Regions from separate parts of the Lelliottia sp. JS-SCA-14 genome, predicted to be linked through region 1. Evidence: predicted binding sites of a transcription regulator. Region 1 holds the regulator's gene; the other holds the start of a gene.
The links. The regulator CRP, encoded in region 1, controls carbon source genes, mostly activating them, when cyclic AMP is high. The targets are predictions, from matches to a motif close to ATGTGANNNNNNTCACAT.

Region 1 (7,554 bases):
CGCTTCCCGACTGTTTTGAAGTCACCGCCTGGAGCGACACCCAACAGATCATGGGCATTCGCCACCGCGAGTGGGATCTCGAAGGGGTGCAGTTCCACCCGGAGAGCATTCTGAGCGAGCAGGGCCACGAACTTCTGGCCAATTTCCTCCATCGCTGAATTTTTATTGCCTTGCTGTGATTTTTTATGCATATTTTGTGATTATATTTTCACGCGAACTGTGACATAAAACGGACGGGCATGACATGGCAACTGAACAACCTGCAATTACGCGCGCAACATTCGATGAAGTGATTCTGCCGATTTATGCACCGGCGGAGTTTATCCCGGTGAAAGGGAGAGGCAGTCGGGTTTGGGATCAACAGGGCAAAGAGTACGTTGATTTCGCGGGCGGGATTGCGGTGACGGCGCTGGGGCACTGTCATCCGGCGCTGGTGGAAGCCCTGAAAACCCAGGGTGAAACCCTGTGGCACACCAGCAACGTGTTCACTAACGAACCGGCTCTCCGCCTGGGCCGTAAGATCATTGATGCCACCTTTGCCGAGCGCGTGCTGTTCATGAACTCCGGCACCGAAGCCAATGAAACGGCTTTCAAACTGGCGCGCTACTACGCCTCCACGCGTCACAGTCCGTACAAAACCAAAATCATCGCCTTCCATAACGCCTTCCACGGTCGTTCGCTTTTCACCGTTTCCGTGGGCGGGCAGCCGAAGTATTCCGACGGCTTTGGCCCAAAACCGGCTGATATCATCCACGTGCCGTTTAACGATCTGCATGCCGTGAAAGCGGTGATGGACGATCACACCTGCGCGGTGGTGGTTGAGCCAATCCAGGGCGAGGGCGGCGTAATGGCCGCGACGCCGGAGTTCCTGAAAGGCCTGCGCGAGCTGTGCGACGAGCATCAGGCGCTGCTGGTGTTTGATGAAGTGCAGAGCGGCATGGGGCGTACCGGCGATCTGTTCGCCTATATGCACTACGGCGTGACGCCGGACATTCTCACCAGCGCCAAAGCGCTTGGCGGCGGTTTCCCTGTCAGCGCAGTGTTGACCACGCAGGAGATCGCATCGGCCTTCCACGTCGGTTCGCATGGCTCCACCTACGGCGGCAACCCCCTGGCGTGCGCTATCGCTGGGGCGGCGTTTGATATTATCAATACCCCTGAAGTGCTGAACGGTGTGAGCGCGAAGCGCGAGCAGTTTGTGCAGCATCTTCAGCAGATCGACGCTCAGTATGATGTGTTCAGCGATATTCGTGGCATGGGGCTGCTGGTTGGCGCGGAGCTGAAACCGCAGTACAAAGGCCGCGCGCGTGATTTCCTCCACGCCGCCGCGCACGAAGGGGTGATGGTGCTCAATGCGGGGCCAGACGTGATGCGCTTTGCGCCGTCGCTGGTGGTGGAGAGCCAGGATATCGACGACGGCATGAATCGCTTTGCGAGTGCAGTGAAGAAGATCGTTCAGGTTTTGTAGGCCGGGTAAGGCGAAGCCGCCACCCGGCAAAACTCACGACTCTTTGCGCCGCAAAATCCGCGTCAACCAAATCCCGTGATGCGGACGCTGACGCCATGCCACCGACGAAATGGTGTGCATGGTGTTCAAATGCCCTAATACCCGCTGCAAATGCTGCTCGAGGGTGCTCATCGGCCCATGGGTCAGCGTCTCTGGCGCTTCCAGAATGTTCGAATCCCCCGATTCTCCCGGCGCGTCGTACTCCAGACGCTGCTGACAGCGCTGCAACGCAATTTCACACGACTGCAAATACCGCTGCGCCAGATCCGGCGTCAGCATCGTGTGCTCGCGCGCCAGCGTGGTCATGGCGTTGATATGCTCGACGATAAACTGGCTGTGCGTCACCCACAGTTTCATATCCGCCAGATAGTGCGAGTTAAAGCCCGGCTCCTGCATCGCCTGGTTTAGCGAGTTAAACAGGGCGTTGTGCGCCTGGTTGACCTTCATGCGCTGATAGGCCAGCGGCGAGGCTTTCGGGTCGTCGCTCAGTATCAAACGAATCGCCTGCTGATCGGCTTCGAGCGCATCGTGGGCGTTCTGGCGTAACAAGCCGCTTTGCCATTGCGGCCACAGCCAGACCATGCCGCCGAAGGCGATCAAACAGCCAATAAGCGTATCCACCAGCCGCGCGACAATGTACTGCTCGCCGTTCAGGGTCAGGAGTTGCAGGGTATATACCGCCGTCACCGTAAACCCGACCATCGCCCAGCCATAGTTTTTACGGATGATCAGATAGCCCACGAGCGTAATCACCAGCATTCCCGCGAGGGTGTAGCCGTCGGGAACGTGGAAGTGCAGCGTCACCCCGGCAATCACTAACCCGGCAAAAGTCCCGAGCGCCCTGTGAAGAATGCGCACTCGCGTGGCGCCATAGCCGTTCTGGGTGACAAACAGCACGGTCATGAGGATCCAGTAGGGCTTCGGTAAGTGCAGCGCGACGCCCATCAGGCTCGCCACGCTGAGCATGACGCTGATGCGCGCGGCGTTGCGCAGGGCGGAGGATTTCAGCGACAGATAGCTTTTCAGCGCGGGCAGCAGCGGCAGACGTTTTTGCTTATCGGCCATCAGGTCGCGGGAGTAGAGCGGACGCTGGGTGCGCAGCACGCGCGCGATGCGGCTAAAGTGCCATGCGCAGAACTGTCCGACCGGGTTATCCGGGTGCTGGCGCGCGATTTTCTCCAGCGCTCCCAGCTGCTTATCCATGGTAAAGCGCGTCGGGTAGCGGTGATACAGAATATCGTCCGCCAGCACGCGCAGGCGAGTCGCGACCGTCTGGGCATTCCAGCGGATCACCGCCTCGGCGTGGCTGCGTTCCACCAGCTTTTGCACCTCCTGCGGGTGATGCAGGCTGACGGAGATATGCTCCTGCAGATCCAGCCCGACCTGGAAGACGCGCAGCAGGCGTTTGTATTCATGATTTTTATTGGCCGCCAGCATGTGCAGCTGCTGATAACACTGGCTGATGAGATCGACCACTTTTTGCTGGCGCGACAGCAGCGGTGGCAGGGACTTTTCGGGGTCAGTGTGCTGCGTCAGCAGGGTGTATTTAGCTTCGCAATATTCGGCGAGCTGGACGTAGAGCAGGCTCAGGGATTCGCGCAGCGGCTGCTCTCGCCACATCCAGAACCAGAACCAGTTAAACAGCCCGTACCACAGCGTGCCGGCGGCATAGATCAGCAGCGGCTCCCAGACGGGCATATTTCCGGCGAGACTCAGCGTGAAAATGGCGGCAATGAGCGATGCGGGCAGCAGGCGGGCGTGAAGCGCGCTGATCTCCGCCGTGACGCCCAGCGTCATCGCCAGCACGGTCAGAATGAGCGGCAGCGGGATATCGCGCGCCAGCAGCAGCTGCACGGCGAGGCTGCATCCGGCAAACAGGCAGCCGCCGATAATCAGACGTTTGAAAAAGCGTTTGTGGGGAGTATCGAGACCGGCAATGTTGCAGCAGGCGGGGACGAGAGAGAACAGCAGCCCCTGTTGCAGATGACCGAGGATCAAACCAACGGCCACGGGAAGACATAACACCAGAGTTTGACGTAGTGCGTAGTTAACTTCCGGGTGATAAATCAGCCTGCGCCACATAGTCGTCAGAGACAAAAACGGCGTGACATCTTGCGATGGCACGCCGAATTTTGCGGAATTAACGGGTCCCGTAGACCACGATAGTTTTACCGTGAGCGGAGATCAGGTTTTGATCTTCCAGCATTTTCAGGATACGACCTACGGTTTCGCGAGAACAGCCCACGATCTGACCAATTTCCTGACGGGTAATTTTAATTTGCATACCGTCCGGGTGGGTCATGGCGTCAGGTTGTTTCGCCAGGTTCAGCAGCGTCTGCGCGATGCGACCGGTGACGTCCAGGAAAGCGAGGTTGCCCACTTTCTCGGAAGTGACCTGCAGGCGGCGAGCCATCTGCGAAGAAAGGCGCATCAGGATGTCCGGGTTCACCTGGATCAGCTGACGGAATTTCTTGTAGGAGATCTCAGCGACTTCACACGCGGTTTTCGCACGCACCCAGGCGCTACGTTCCTGGCCTTCTTCAAACAGGCCCAGTTCACCGATGAAATCGCCCTGGTTCAGATAAGAAAGGATCATCTCTTTCCCTTCTTCATCTTTGATCAGCACTGCCACCGAGCCTTTGACGATGTAATACAACGTTTCCGCTTTTTCACCCTGGTGAATCAGCGTGCTCTTCGATGGGTACTTATGAATGTGGCAATGAGACAAGAACCATTCGAGAGTCGGGTCTGTTTGCGGTTTGCCAAGCACCATGCGCTGTTATCCTCTGTTATAAGCTGTCTCAGAGTCAAAATCGCATCCTGACTCTGGGGTTGCAATCGAATTCTTACCCGTACCTGGGAAGTGGCTGTCGCACTGTTCGCAGCCAGTAAAGTTTGATGTCCTCTGCATACATGTGTAACGTCAATGTATTACTGTAGCATCGAGACTGTTTTAGCATAGCTTTAGCCGCGTGTCTCCTGGTGTCTCGCTTCAGCATGATGCAGGTCGCCTTCCGTTGCGAGAATTGTAACGCACGCGTAATCTGTTCATAAAAATGCAACTTCGGAGTTAATAAAAATGCAAGCGCGTGTGAAATGGGTTGAAGGTTTAACGTTCCTTGGCGAATCCGCTTCAGGGCACCAGATTTTGATGGACGGTAACTCCGGAGATAAAGCGCCAAGCCCGATGGAAGTGGTGCTGATGGCGGCTGGCGGGTGCAGCGCGATTGACGTGGTGTCGATTCTGCAAAAAGGCCGTCACGATGTGACCGACTGCGAAGTGAAGCTGACCTCAGAGCGTCGCGAAGAAGCGCCGCGTCTGTTTACGCATATCAATCTGCATTTTATCGTCACCGGAAAAGAGCTGAAAGATGCCGCCGTGTCCCGCGCGGTGGATCTGTCTGCGGAGAAGTACTGCTCTGTGGCGCTGATGCTGGAAAAAGCGGTGAAGATTACGCATTCGTATGAAGTGATTGACGCTTAAAACAAAGCCCGGTGGCGCTACGCTTACCGGGCCTACAAAAGCATGAACGTAGGCCGGATAAGCGCAGCGCCATCCGGCAACAAACCTCAGGCGATCTTCTTGCCTTCCATCAACCGCTGCACCAACGGCATCATGATCAACTCCATCGCCAGCCCCATCTTCCCGCCCGGTACCACCAGCGTATTGATATGCGAAATGAATGAGCCCTGCAGCATCGCCAGCAGCCACGGGTAATCAATGCCTTCCAGGTTACGGAAATGGATCACCACAAAGCTTTCATCCAGTGAAGGAATGGTTTTCGCTGCAAACGGGTTAGAGGTGTCGACTGTTGGAACGCGCTGGAAGTTGATGTGGGTGCGGGAAAACTGCGGCGTCAGGAAGTTAATGTAATCCTCCATCGAACGCACCACCGAATCCATCACCGCTTCGCGCGAATGGCCGCGCTCGCTCATGTCGCGGGTCAGCTTTTGAATCCACTCCAGATTGACAATCGGCACCACGCCGACCAGCAGATCCACGTGGCGCGCCACGTCATGCTGCGGCGTCACCACGCCGCCGTGCAATCCTTCGTAAAACAGCACGTCAGTCGGCTCCGGCAGGGGCTGCCACGGAGTGAATGTGCCTGGCACCTGATTCCAGGGTACCGCTTCATCGTAGGTGTGCAGGTATTTGCGCGACTGGCCTTTGCCCGTGTGGCCGTAGTCCTGAAAGGTTTGTTCCAGCAGGCCAAAGTCGTTGGCGTCTGGCCCGAAGTAACTGATGTGCTTGCCTAAATCGCGGGCCTTGCGGATAGCCATGTCCATTTCAGGACGGGTGAAGCGATGAAAGCTATCGCCCTCCACCTCGGCCGCGCGCAGGTTGAGCTGCGCGAAGATCTTGCGAAAAGCGAGGCTGGTGGTGGTGGTTCCCGCACCACTCGAACCCGTAACGGCAATAACCGGATGTCTGGCGGACATAGCAACTCCCTGAATGGAAAGATGGAACAATCAACCGCGAAACTGATTGCGCGGCATGATGTTGACCGTTTCGTGCAGTTCAGACCACACCAGCAACACCTCGCCGCTTTGTAGCTGCCGTTTGACATCGGCGACCTTTTGTTCGAGCGAACGCTCATGTTCACCATAATCGGTGCCTTCGCGTAATACAAAGCTTTCAATCAGGCTATCCAGCGTTTCGGGAGCCAGATCCTGCCAGGGAATCATCATTTTACTCTCTCCAGAAATGGGGTTAACCAGTCAGGGATGCGCGATTCCAGCCACATTTTCGGGCGGCGCAAGGTGCCGGTGATAAAGCCGACGTGGCCGCCGTGTTCCGTCAGTTGATACTGCACGTTCGCCGGCAGATGTTCCGGCGCTGGAATGGAGTGATGATCCATAAAGGGATCGTCCTTCGCATGGATGATCAGCGTCGGTTTGGTGATCTGGTTTAGCAGCGGCATGGCGCTACACTGACGATAGTAGTCGATCGCGTCGGCAAAGCCGTGGATCTTCGAGGTGATCATATCGTCAAACTCGCGCAGGCGACGCATTCGCTTCAGCTGTTGCAGGCTGATCGGCAGGGTATCCGGATAGGCCTTCAGCTTACGCGCGGCGTTGGCTTTGAGCAGGTTCAGCAGATAGCGCTGATAGACCCGCGAAAAGCCTTTTTCCATATGATAGCTGCACTGCTCGAGCATAAAGGGCGCGGAGACGATCACCGCCGCATCCAGTGGAACCGTGTCGCTCTCTTTGGCCAGCAGGCAGGCGAGCATGTTTCCGCCGAGGGAATAGCCGACGGCGGCGGTCGGCACGCTGCCGTAGCTGTTCTTCAGCCAGTGTAAAAACCAGGTGCCATCTTCGGTTTCGCCGGAGTGATAAATACGCTCCCGACGGTTCGGCTCGCCGCTACAGCCGCGAAAATGCATCACCACGCCGAGCCAGCCGCGTTCTTTCGCCGCATGGATCAGGCCGTGGGCATAGGGGCTGTGCAGGCTCCCTTCCAGACCATGAAATACCACCAGGCGCGGTTTGTGCCTGGCCTGCTCGGGATCTTCGCTCCAGGCTAAATCCACGAAATCACCGTCCGGCAGGTCTAGGCGCTGCCAGTGCGGCGTAAACTGCAGTTTTCGACGCAAGATCCTCGGCAGCATGGTCTGCAGGTGCGGGTTTGCCACACCCCGCATGGGCACGAAGTCTGCGCTCTCAGCGCCAGCGATCTCGAAATCTGATGGAATAATTTGGGTCATAACGATGCGATATTAATTCTTGTCAGTCATTACTATACCTTCCGAATTGTACCCTGTTTATAAAAACGAGGGGCGTTTACCTCCGATTCAGCCATTTCTGCCACCTCTGCCATTTTTTCACCCTTCGCGAACTGATCTCGATCACAAATCTTTACCTCGATTATTACTCTCAGGCTAATGATTCCGCTCTACGCTTAATTGATGCCTTTCTCACCAGGGCGCACACTTTGTTCAGCGTTAAGCAAATCAGAATGATGTGCTGAATCAGGAGGTTAATAATGTTATCTGGGCAAACACCCGCCCGGGTCTGGAACACGCGACGCACCGAAAAAGCGCGCC
Region 2 (7,554 bases), 640 kb from region 1:
TTTTGTCGACAATCCACTCGCTGAAGGTTTCAACGGTCACTTCCAGCGGATCGTGGGTCGCTGACTCTGACGGCGGAACAATGCGGTCCACGGCAGAATCGACAAAGCCTACGTGCTCTTCGACCCAGGCTTTATCTTCGTCCGCCACAGCGGCCATCACGTGGCCTTTCAGCTGCGTGGTGCCGCGCACCATGTTTTCACAGGCGATGATGTTCAGCGGGGTGGTAACGCCCAGGGCTTTACGTTTTGCCAGGCCTTTCGCCACGGCTGGGGCGATGCGCTCAAGCACAACCGGACCGACGGCGGTGGTCACCAGGTCAACGCTTGCGATCAGATCAACGACGTCGTCGCCAATGCTGCTGACCGCATTCACGCCGGAGACGGTTTCAACCAGCTCGTTTTCTCCCACGACGTGAACCTGATAGCTATGACGGGCATTCAGGGCGTCGAGCACCACTTGATTCACATCGGCGAATGTCAGCGTAATGCCCGCGTCTGCCAGCAGTTTGCCGATAAAACCACGACCAATATTACCTGCGCCAAAATGTAATGCTTTCATAGTATTAACCTTCATCAATGTTTTGACCCGAGAGGGCTGGGGTGAGGCATTTCCCTCACCCTAACCCTCTCCCAAAGGGAGAGGGGATAGACCGCACCCCATTTTACTCCCTCTCCCGGGGGAGAGGGCAGGGGTGAGGGCGAACGTTACTTGTTCAGCAGCGCCAGTACTTCTTCCACGCTGGTGGTCTGCGCCAGGCGCTCGATGACGGATTCGTCATCCAGGGCGTTGGTCAGGCTGGTAATCACCTGGATGTGCTCGTTGTTGCGAGCGGCGATACCAATCACCAGACGGGCGATGTCGTCTTCTTCTTCACCGAAGCGCACGCCTGCCGGGTACTGACAGAACACCACGCCGGTTTTCAGCACGCGATCTTTCGCTTCAACCGTGCCGTGCGGAACCGCGATGGACTCGCCCAGGTAGGTTGGGGTCAGTTTCTCACGTTCCAGCATCGCATCCACATATTCTGGCTCGACATAACCGCCTTTCACCAGCTGCTCACCGGCAAAGCGAATCGCTTCTTCTTTGTGGCTCGCAGTACGACCGAGGAAGATGTTCTCAGCGCCCAGACGGAACAGGTGGCTGTCGTTTGGATCAAAGCTGTCTTTCAGGCTATCACGGACTTTCACTTCGTTGTCGGTGTGACGCTGTGCTGCCACCAGACGCTCAGTCAGGCTGGTGTACAGGCCGCTGTCGAGGAAGTTAGTCAGAGAAATATGCTGCGCCTGTGGCACCTGACGCATCGCACGCTCTGTCAGATCGCGGTGCGTGATAACCAGGTCGACATCTGGCGGCAGGCTGTTGATGGCGCTGTTGGTCACGGAGATGTGGGTCAGGCCCGCATCCTGGACTTTCTTACGCAGCACGCCAGCACCCATGGCGCTTGAACCCATACCGGCATCACAGGCGACGATGATTTTGCGCACGTGGCTCAGGTCGTTAGACACTTCGCCAGCAGACAGCGGAGTTGCCGCGCCTTTGGATTCAGATTTCATATCCTGCATGCGACGGGTCGCTGCTTCGATATCGTCGTCTTCTTTCACTTTGCTGGTTTTCAGCAGGATGGCTGAGACCGCGAAGGAGACCGCCATGGCCGCACAAATTGCCGCGATGTTCGCGAAGTACGCGCCTTTCGGAGTCATCGCCAGAACCGCCAGGATGGAGCCTGGAGACGCCGGAGAAACCAGGCCGCCGTTCAGCATAGTCAGTGTGAACACACCGGTCATACCGCCGAGGATAACGGCCAGGATCAGACGTGGGTTCATCAGAACATATGGGAAGTAAATTTCGTGGATACCACCCAGGAAGTGGATGATAGCCGCGCCGCCTGCAGACTGTTTAGCGCTGCCGCGACCGAAGAACATGTACGCCAGCAGAACACCCATACCTGGACCTGGGTTCGCTTCAATCAGGAAGAAGATGGATTTGCCCAGTTCATGGGACTGCTGAATACCCAACGGTGAGAAGATACCGTGGTTGATGGCGTTGTTGAGGAACAGGATTTTCGCCGGTTCAACAAAGATAGACGCCAGCGGCAGCATGTCGTGCACGACCATGAAGTTAACGCCAGCGGCCAGCACTTTCGACAGCACTTCAACCGCAGGGCCAATGCCGAGGAACGCCAGAATCGCCAGGATCATACCGATGATGCCAGCGGAGAAGTTGTTCACCAGCATTTCGAAGCCGGATTTGATCTTGCCATCAACCCAGACGTCAAATTTCTTAATTGCCCAGCCGCCTAAAGGACCGGCAATCATCGCGCCGAGGAACATCGGCATATCCGCACCGACGATCACGCCCATGGTGGTAATCGCACCGACCACGCCGCCGCGATCGCCGCCAACCAGACGACCACCGGTATAACCGATGAGCAGTGGCAGCAGATAGGTAATCATTGGGCCAACGAGTTTCGCCAGCGTTTCGTTCGGCAACCACCCTGTCGGAATAAATAACGCAGTGATGATACCCCACGCGATAAACGCGCCGATATTTGGCATCACCATGTTGCTCAGGAAGCGACCAAAGCTTTGCACTTTGATCTTGATATCGGATGACATAAAACACCCCTTCTTCTGTTTACGCTTAGGCTTGCGGCCCGAGGTTTATCGTTAATGTGCGGCGGCAGAGGTAGCCGAGCCCTGTTCTGATGCTGTGAAATCTGGCACTGAATCGTTCAACTGTCCAGACAGCGGAATTTTGTGTGATCTCAATCACGTAAATGTAGGGGGTGGGGCTAAAAATGAAGTGATCCGTGTCACAAAAGCGGTGTGTAAAAAAAATACAGACGGGCTAAATCAGCCGTGATTGACGCTTTTCTGTGACTGAAATCACATTTCGCGTTGGCGTGTTTGTTGGATGTTTGTGATCATCTTCACAATAAATTTGAAGGCAGAATTCTCCAGGTGTGATCGTCGCCTACATCTGTTTTGTCAATTCAGCCAGGCTGTAACTCAGCAACTCATCCTTTCACGTCATCGTCATCCCTTAGTGTTATGGAGAAAAGGCGTAATGAGGATTAATCTGCTAATGTAAACTTAAGTCGATTCTTAGTCAGGATATATTTTGTCACGCTATTAAACTTGCGCGGAGTTATTTTAAAAATAATACTCCACGGCTCTAAATTATATGTGCAAAAGATTTGCGCAGTATGAAAGTTAATTTGGTTGCTTACCATTTAATATTTTTAAAGAGTTGAAGCTATTTTAGTGAGGCAAATATGTTCCTTAACTATTTCGCGCTGGGCGTATTAGTTTTCGTGTTCCTTGTCATTTTCTACGGGATCATCGCGATTCATGACATCCCCTATTTGATGGCCAAAAAACGTAATCACCCCCATGCCGATGCCATTCATACGGCAGGCTGGGTCAGTCTGTTCACCCTTCATGTTATCTGGCCGTTCCTGTGGATTTGGGCCACGCTGTATCAGCCCGAGCGCGGATGGGGCATGCAGAACCATGGTGCGCAGTCCCCGCAACAACCCGATATCGATGCCCTCTCCAGACGCGTTGCCGAGCTGGAAAACCGGCTGGCCGCGGAGCACGTCCCCGCAGATAAAAATACGCCGGAGAGCTAATCATGGATCTGTTGATCATTCTGACTTACGTCGCCTTTGCGTGGGCGATCTTTAAAATATTCCGTATTCCGGTGAATCAGTGGACGCTCGCCACCGCCGCATTAGGTGGTGTATTTATCGTCGCCGGACTCATTTTATTAATGAACTATAACCACCCTTATACGTTTACGGCGCAAAAGGCGGTTATTTCTATTCCGATCACGCCGCAGGTGACAGGTGTGGTGAGTGAAGTCACGGATAAAAATAACCAGCTGATTAAAAAAGGCGATGTGTTATTTAAACTCGATCCGGTGCGTTATCAGGCCCGAGTCGACCGATTACAGGCCGACCTGGTGACGGCAACGCACAATATCGACGTGCTGAAAGCCCAGCTTTCGGAAGCCCAGGCCAATACGACCCGCGTCTCGGCGGAGCGCGACCGTCTGTATAAGGATTATCAGCGTTACCTCAAAGGCAGCCAGGCTCGGGTGAATCCGTTCTCTGAAAGCGACATCGACAACGCGCGGCAGAACTATCTGGCGCAGGATGCGATGGTGAAAGCGTCTATTGCCGATCAGAGCCAAATTCAAAGCCAGTTAGACAGCATGGTCAACGGCGAGCAGTCGCAGATTGTCAGCCTGCGGGCCCAGCTCACCGAGGCGAAATATAACCTCGATCAGACGATTGTGCGTGCGCCGAGCGACGGGTACGTCACCCAGGTGCTGATCCGCCCCGGAACTTACGCCGCCGCGCTGCCGCTGCGTCCGGTGATGGTCTTTATTCCTGAGCAGAAACGCCAGATTGTGGCGCAGTTCCGCCAGAACTCGCTCCTGCGCCTGAAACCGGGTGACGATGCGGAAGTGGTGTTTAATGCGCTGCCGGGGCAGGTGTTCCATGGCAAGCTGAGCAGTATTTTACCGGTGGTGCCGGGTGGTTCCTACCAGGCGCAAGGCTCGCTGCAATCTCTGACGGTCGTGCCGGGAACAGACGGGGTGCTCGCCACCATCGATCTGGACCCTAATGCCGACGTAGATGCGCTGCCGGACGGGATCTACGCGCAGGTGGCGGTCTATTCCGATCACTTCTCGCATGTGTCGGTGATGAGGAAGGTGCTGCTGCGCATGACCAGCTGGATGCATTACCTTTATCTTGACCATTAAAGCCTGCCCGTCGAGTAGGTCGGGTAAGCGAAGCGCCACCCGGTGCTAACAGACCTGCACATTTTTCATTGCCTGATCCATACTTACCCTTTTGTTGGCGTAAAGGATCAGGCAATGAAACTCATCGGCAGCTACACCAGCCCCTTCGTGCGTAAAATTTCGATTCTCCTGCTGGAAAAAGGGATCACCTTCGAGTTCGTGAACGAACAGCCCTATCAGGCAGAAACCGGCGTCGCGCAGTACAACCCGCTGGGCAAAGTCCCGGCACTGGTGACCGATGATGGCGAAACCTGGTTTGATTCTCCCATTATTGCGGAATACATCGAGCTGCTCGGCATTGCCCCGGCGATGGTGCCCCGCGAGCCGAAAGCGGCGCTGATGGTGAAACAGATCGAAGCGCTGGCCGACGGCATCATGGATGCCGGGCTGGTGTCTGTCCGCGAACAGGCGCGTCCTGCGGCGCAACAGTCTGAGGCGGAGCTGGTGCGCCAGCGGGAGAAAATCAGCCGCAGCCTCGACATGTGCGAGCAGCTTCTTCAGGACGGAAAAATCAGCACCGATACGGTGAATCTGGCGACCATCGCCATCGCCTGCGCGATCGGCTATCTCAACTTCCGCCGCGTCTCACCCGGCTGGTGCGTCGACCGTCCGCTGCTGGTCAAACTGGCCGAAACCCTCTTCCAGCGGGAAAGTTTTGCCCGCACCGAACCGCCAAAGGCTTGATACGGGTTATAACACTTCACCGTGGTACGCGGTACAATCCCCCCGCACGTTGACTCCCTCTCCCGTCGGGAGGGGGGAAGGCCTTCCAACCGCCAGGCATGTTAATGACTACTCATCGTTCCCTTTACAGCCAAATCCCCGCGACCGATCGCCTGCTGCGCGATCCCCACTTCACTGCTTTGCTTGCACAGTCCGGACACACCCGCATGGTGGCGCTCCTGAATCAGATGCAGGACGAAGCTCGCCTGCACATCCAGACGCAAAACGCGCTGCCACAGTGGTGTGAAGACTGGGCGCAAGAAGCGGAGAAACGGCTGACCGCGCAAACGCATAGCGCGTTGCGCCCGGTGATTAACCTGACGGGAACGGTGCTGCACACTAATTTAGGCCGCGCGCAGCAGGCGGAAGAGGCGATTGCGGCGGTCACCCAGGCGATGCGCTCCCCGGTGACGCTGGAGTACGATCTGGACGGTGCCGGGCGCGGACACCGCGATCGCGCTCTGGCCGATCTGCTCTGTCAGATCACCGGCGCGGAAGATGCCTGCATCGTGAACAACAACGCGGCGGCGGTCCTGCTGATGCTGGCGGCGACGGCGAGCGGCAAAGAGGTGGTGGTCTCACGCGGTGAACTGGTGGAGATCGGCGGCGCGTTCCGCATTCCGGACGTGATGCGTCAGGCGGGATGCGAACTGCACGAAGTCGGAACCACCAACCGCACTCACGCCAAAGATTATCGCGCGGCGGTCAACGAAAATACCGCCCTGCTGATGAAGGTCCACACCAGCAACTACCAGATCGAAGGCTTCACTAAAACGCTGGAAGAGGCGGAGCTGGCAGAGATTGGCCGCGAGCTGAACGTGCCGGTGATTGCCGATCTGGGCAGCGGTTCGCTGGTGGATCTCAGCCAGTACGGTCTGCCGAAAGAGCCGATGCCGCAGGAGATGATCGCCGCGGGCGTGAGCCTGGTGAGTTTCTCCGGCGACAAACTGCTCGGCGGCCCGCAGGCCGGGATTGTGGTGGGCAAACGCGAGCTGATTGCGAAGCTCCAGCAGCACCCGCTGAAACGCGCCCTGCGCGCGGATAAAATGACCCTCGCCGCGCTGGAAGCGACGCTGCGTCTCTACCTCCATCCGGAAAAACTGGCCGAGCGCCTGCCGACGCTGCGCCTGCTGGCGCGCGATGCGGCCTCCATTCGTGCGCAGGCTGAATTATTGCTCCCGAGAGTCGCCGCGCACTACGTCGATTTCGACGTGCGGGTCGAATCCTGTCAGTCGCAGATCGGCAGCGGGTCGCTGCCCGTTGATCGCCTTCCCAGCGCTGCGCTGACTCTGACGCCGCGCGACGGGCGCGGAAGCCAGCTCGAAAGTTTATCTGCGCGCTGGCGTGCGCTGCCTACGCCTGTCATCGGGCGTATTTATGATGGTCGTCTGTGGCTGGATCTGCGCTGCCTTGAAGATGAAGAACGGTTTCTGGAGATGTTGTTGAAATGATTATTGCCACTGCCGGTCACGTAGACCACGGAAAAACCACCCTTTTACAGGCCATTACCGGCGTGAATGCCGACCGTCTGCCGGAAGAGAAAAAGCGCGGCATGACCATCGATCTGGGCTATGCCTACTGGCCGCAGCCGGACGGTCGCGTGCTCGGGTTTATTGATGTGCCGGGGCATGAAAAGTTTCTCGCCAATATGCTGGCCGGGGTGGGCGGGATCGATCACGCCCTGCTGGTGGTGGCCTGTGATGACGGTGTAATGGCGCAAACGCGTGAGCACCTGGCGATTTTACAGCTGACGGGCAAACCGCAGCTGACGGTCGCGCTGACCAAAGCCGATCGCGTCGAAGAGCATCGCATTGACGAAGTGCGCGAAGAGATCCGCACCACGCTGCTGGAATTTGGTTTTGCCGATGCGCCGGTGTTTGTCACCGTCGCGACAGAAGGCCGTGGAATCGACGCTTTACGCGACCACTTGCTGCAACTTCCTGACCGCCAGCACGCGAGCGATCACCGCTTCCGCCTGGCCATTGACCGTGCTTTCACCGTAAAAGGGGCCGGGCTGGTGG

Region 2: a site for CRP is predicted at 2,802-2,819, ahead of U9O48_RS00880 (PTS mannitol transporter subunit IICBA). Genes of this name have one in related genera too.

The regions. Positions count from the first base shown of each region.
Region 1 covers NZ_CP141606.1:4,440,515-4,448,068, reverse strand. Annotated here, with positions in the region: gene pabA (aminodeoxychorismate synthase component 2) at 1-158, shown strand, start outside; gene argD (bifunctional acetylornithine/succinyldiaminopimelate transaminase) at 245-1,468, shown strand; gene U9O48_RS20845 (YccS/YhfK family putative transporter) at 1,502-3,589, opposite strand; gene crp (cAMP-activated global transcriptional regulator CRP) at 3,648-4,280, opposite strand; gene U9O48_RS20835 (OsmC family protein) at 4,587-4,991, shown strand; gene U9O48_RS20830 (phosphoribulokinase) at 5,078-5,947, opposite strand; gene U9O48_RS20825 (YheU family protein) at 5,978-6,196, opposite strand; gene U9O48_RS20820 (hydrolase) at 6,193-7,215, opposite strand; gene mdcA (malonate decarboxylase subunit alpha) at 7,494-7,554, shown strand, end outside.
Region 2 covers NZ_CP141606.1:185,748-193,301, forward strand. Annotated here, with positions in the region: gene mtlD (mannitol-1-phosphate 5-dehydrogenase) at 1-574, opposite strand, end outside; gene U9O48_RS00880 (PTS mannitol transporter subunit IICBA) at 706-2,616, opposite strand; gene U9O48_RS00885 (DUF3302 domain-containing protein) at 3,276-3,632, shown strand; gene U9O48_RS00890 (HlyD family secretion protein) at 3,635-4,771, shown strand; gene U9O48_RS00895 (glutathione S-transferase) at 4,886-5,494, shown strand; gene selA (L-seryl-tRNA(Sec) selenium transferase) at 5,599-6,984, shown strand; gene selB (selenocysteine-specific translation elongation factor) at 6,981-7,554, shown strand, end outside.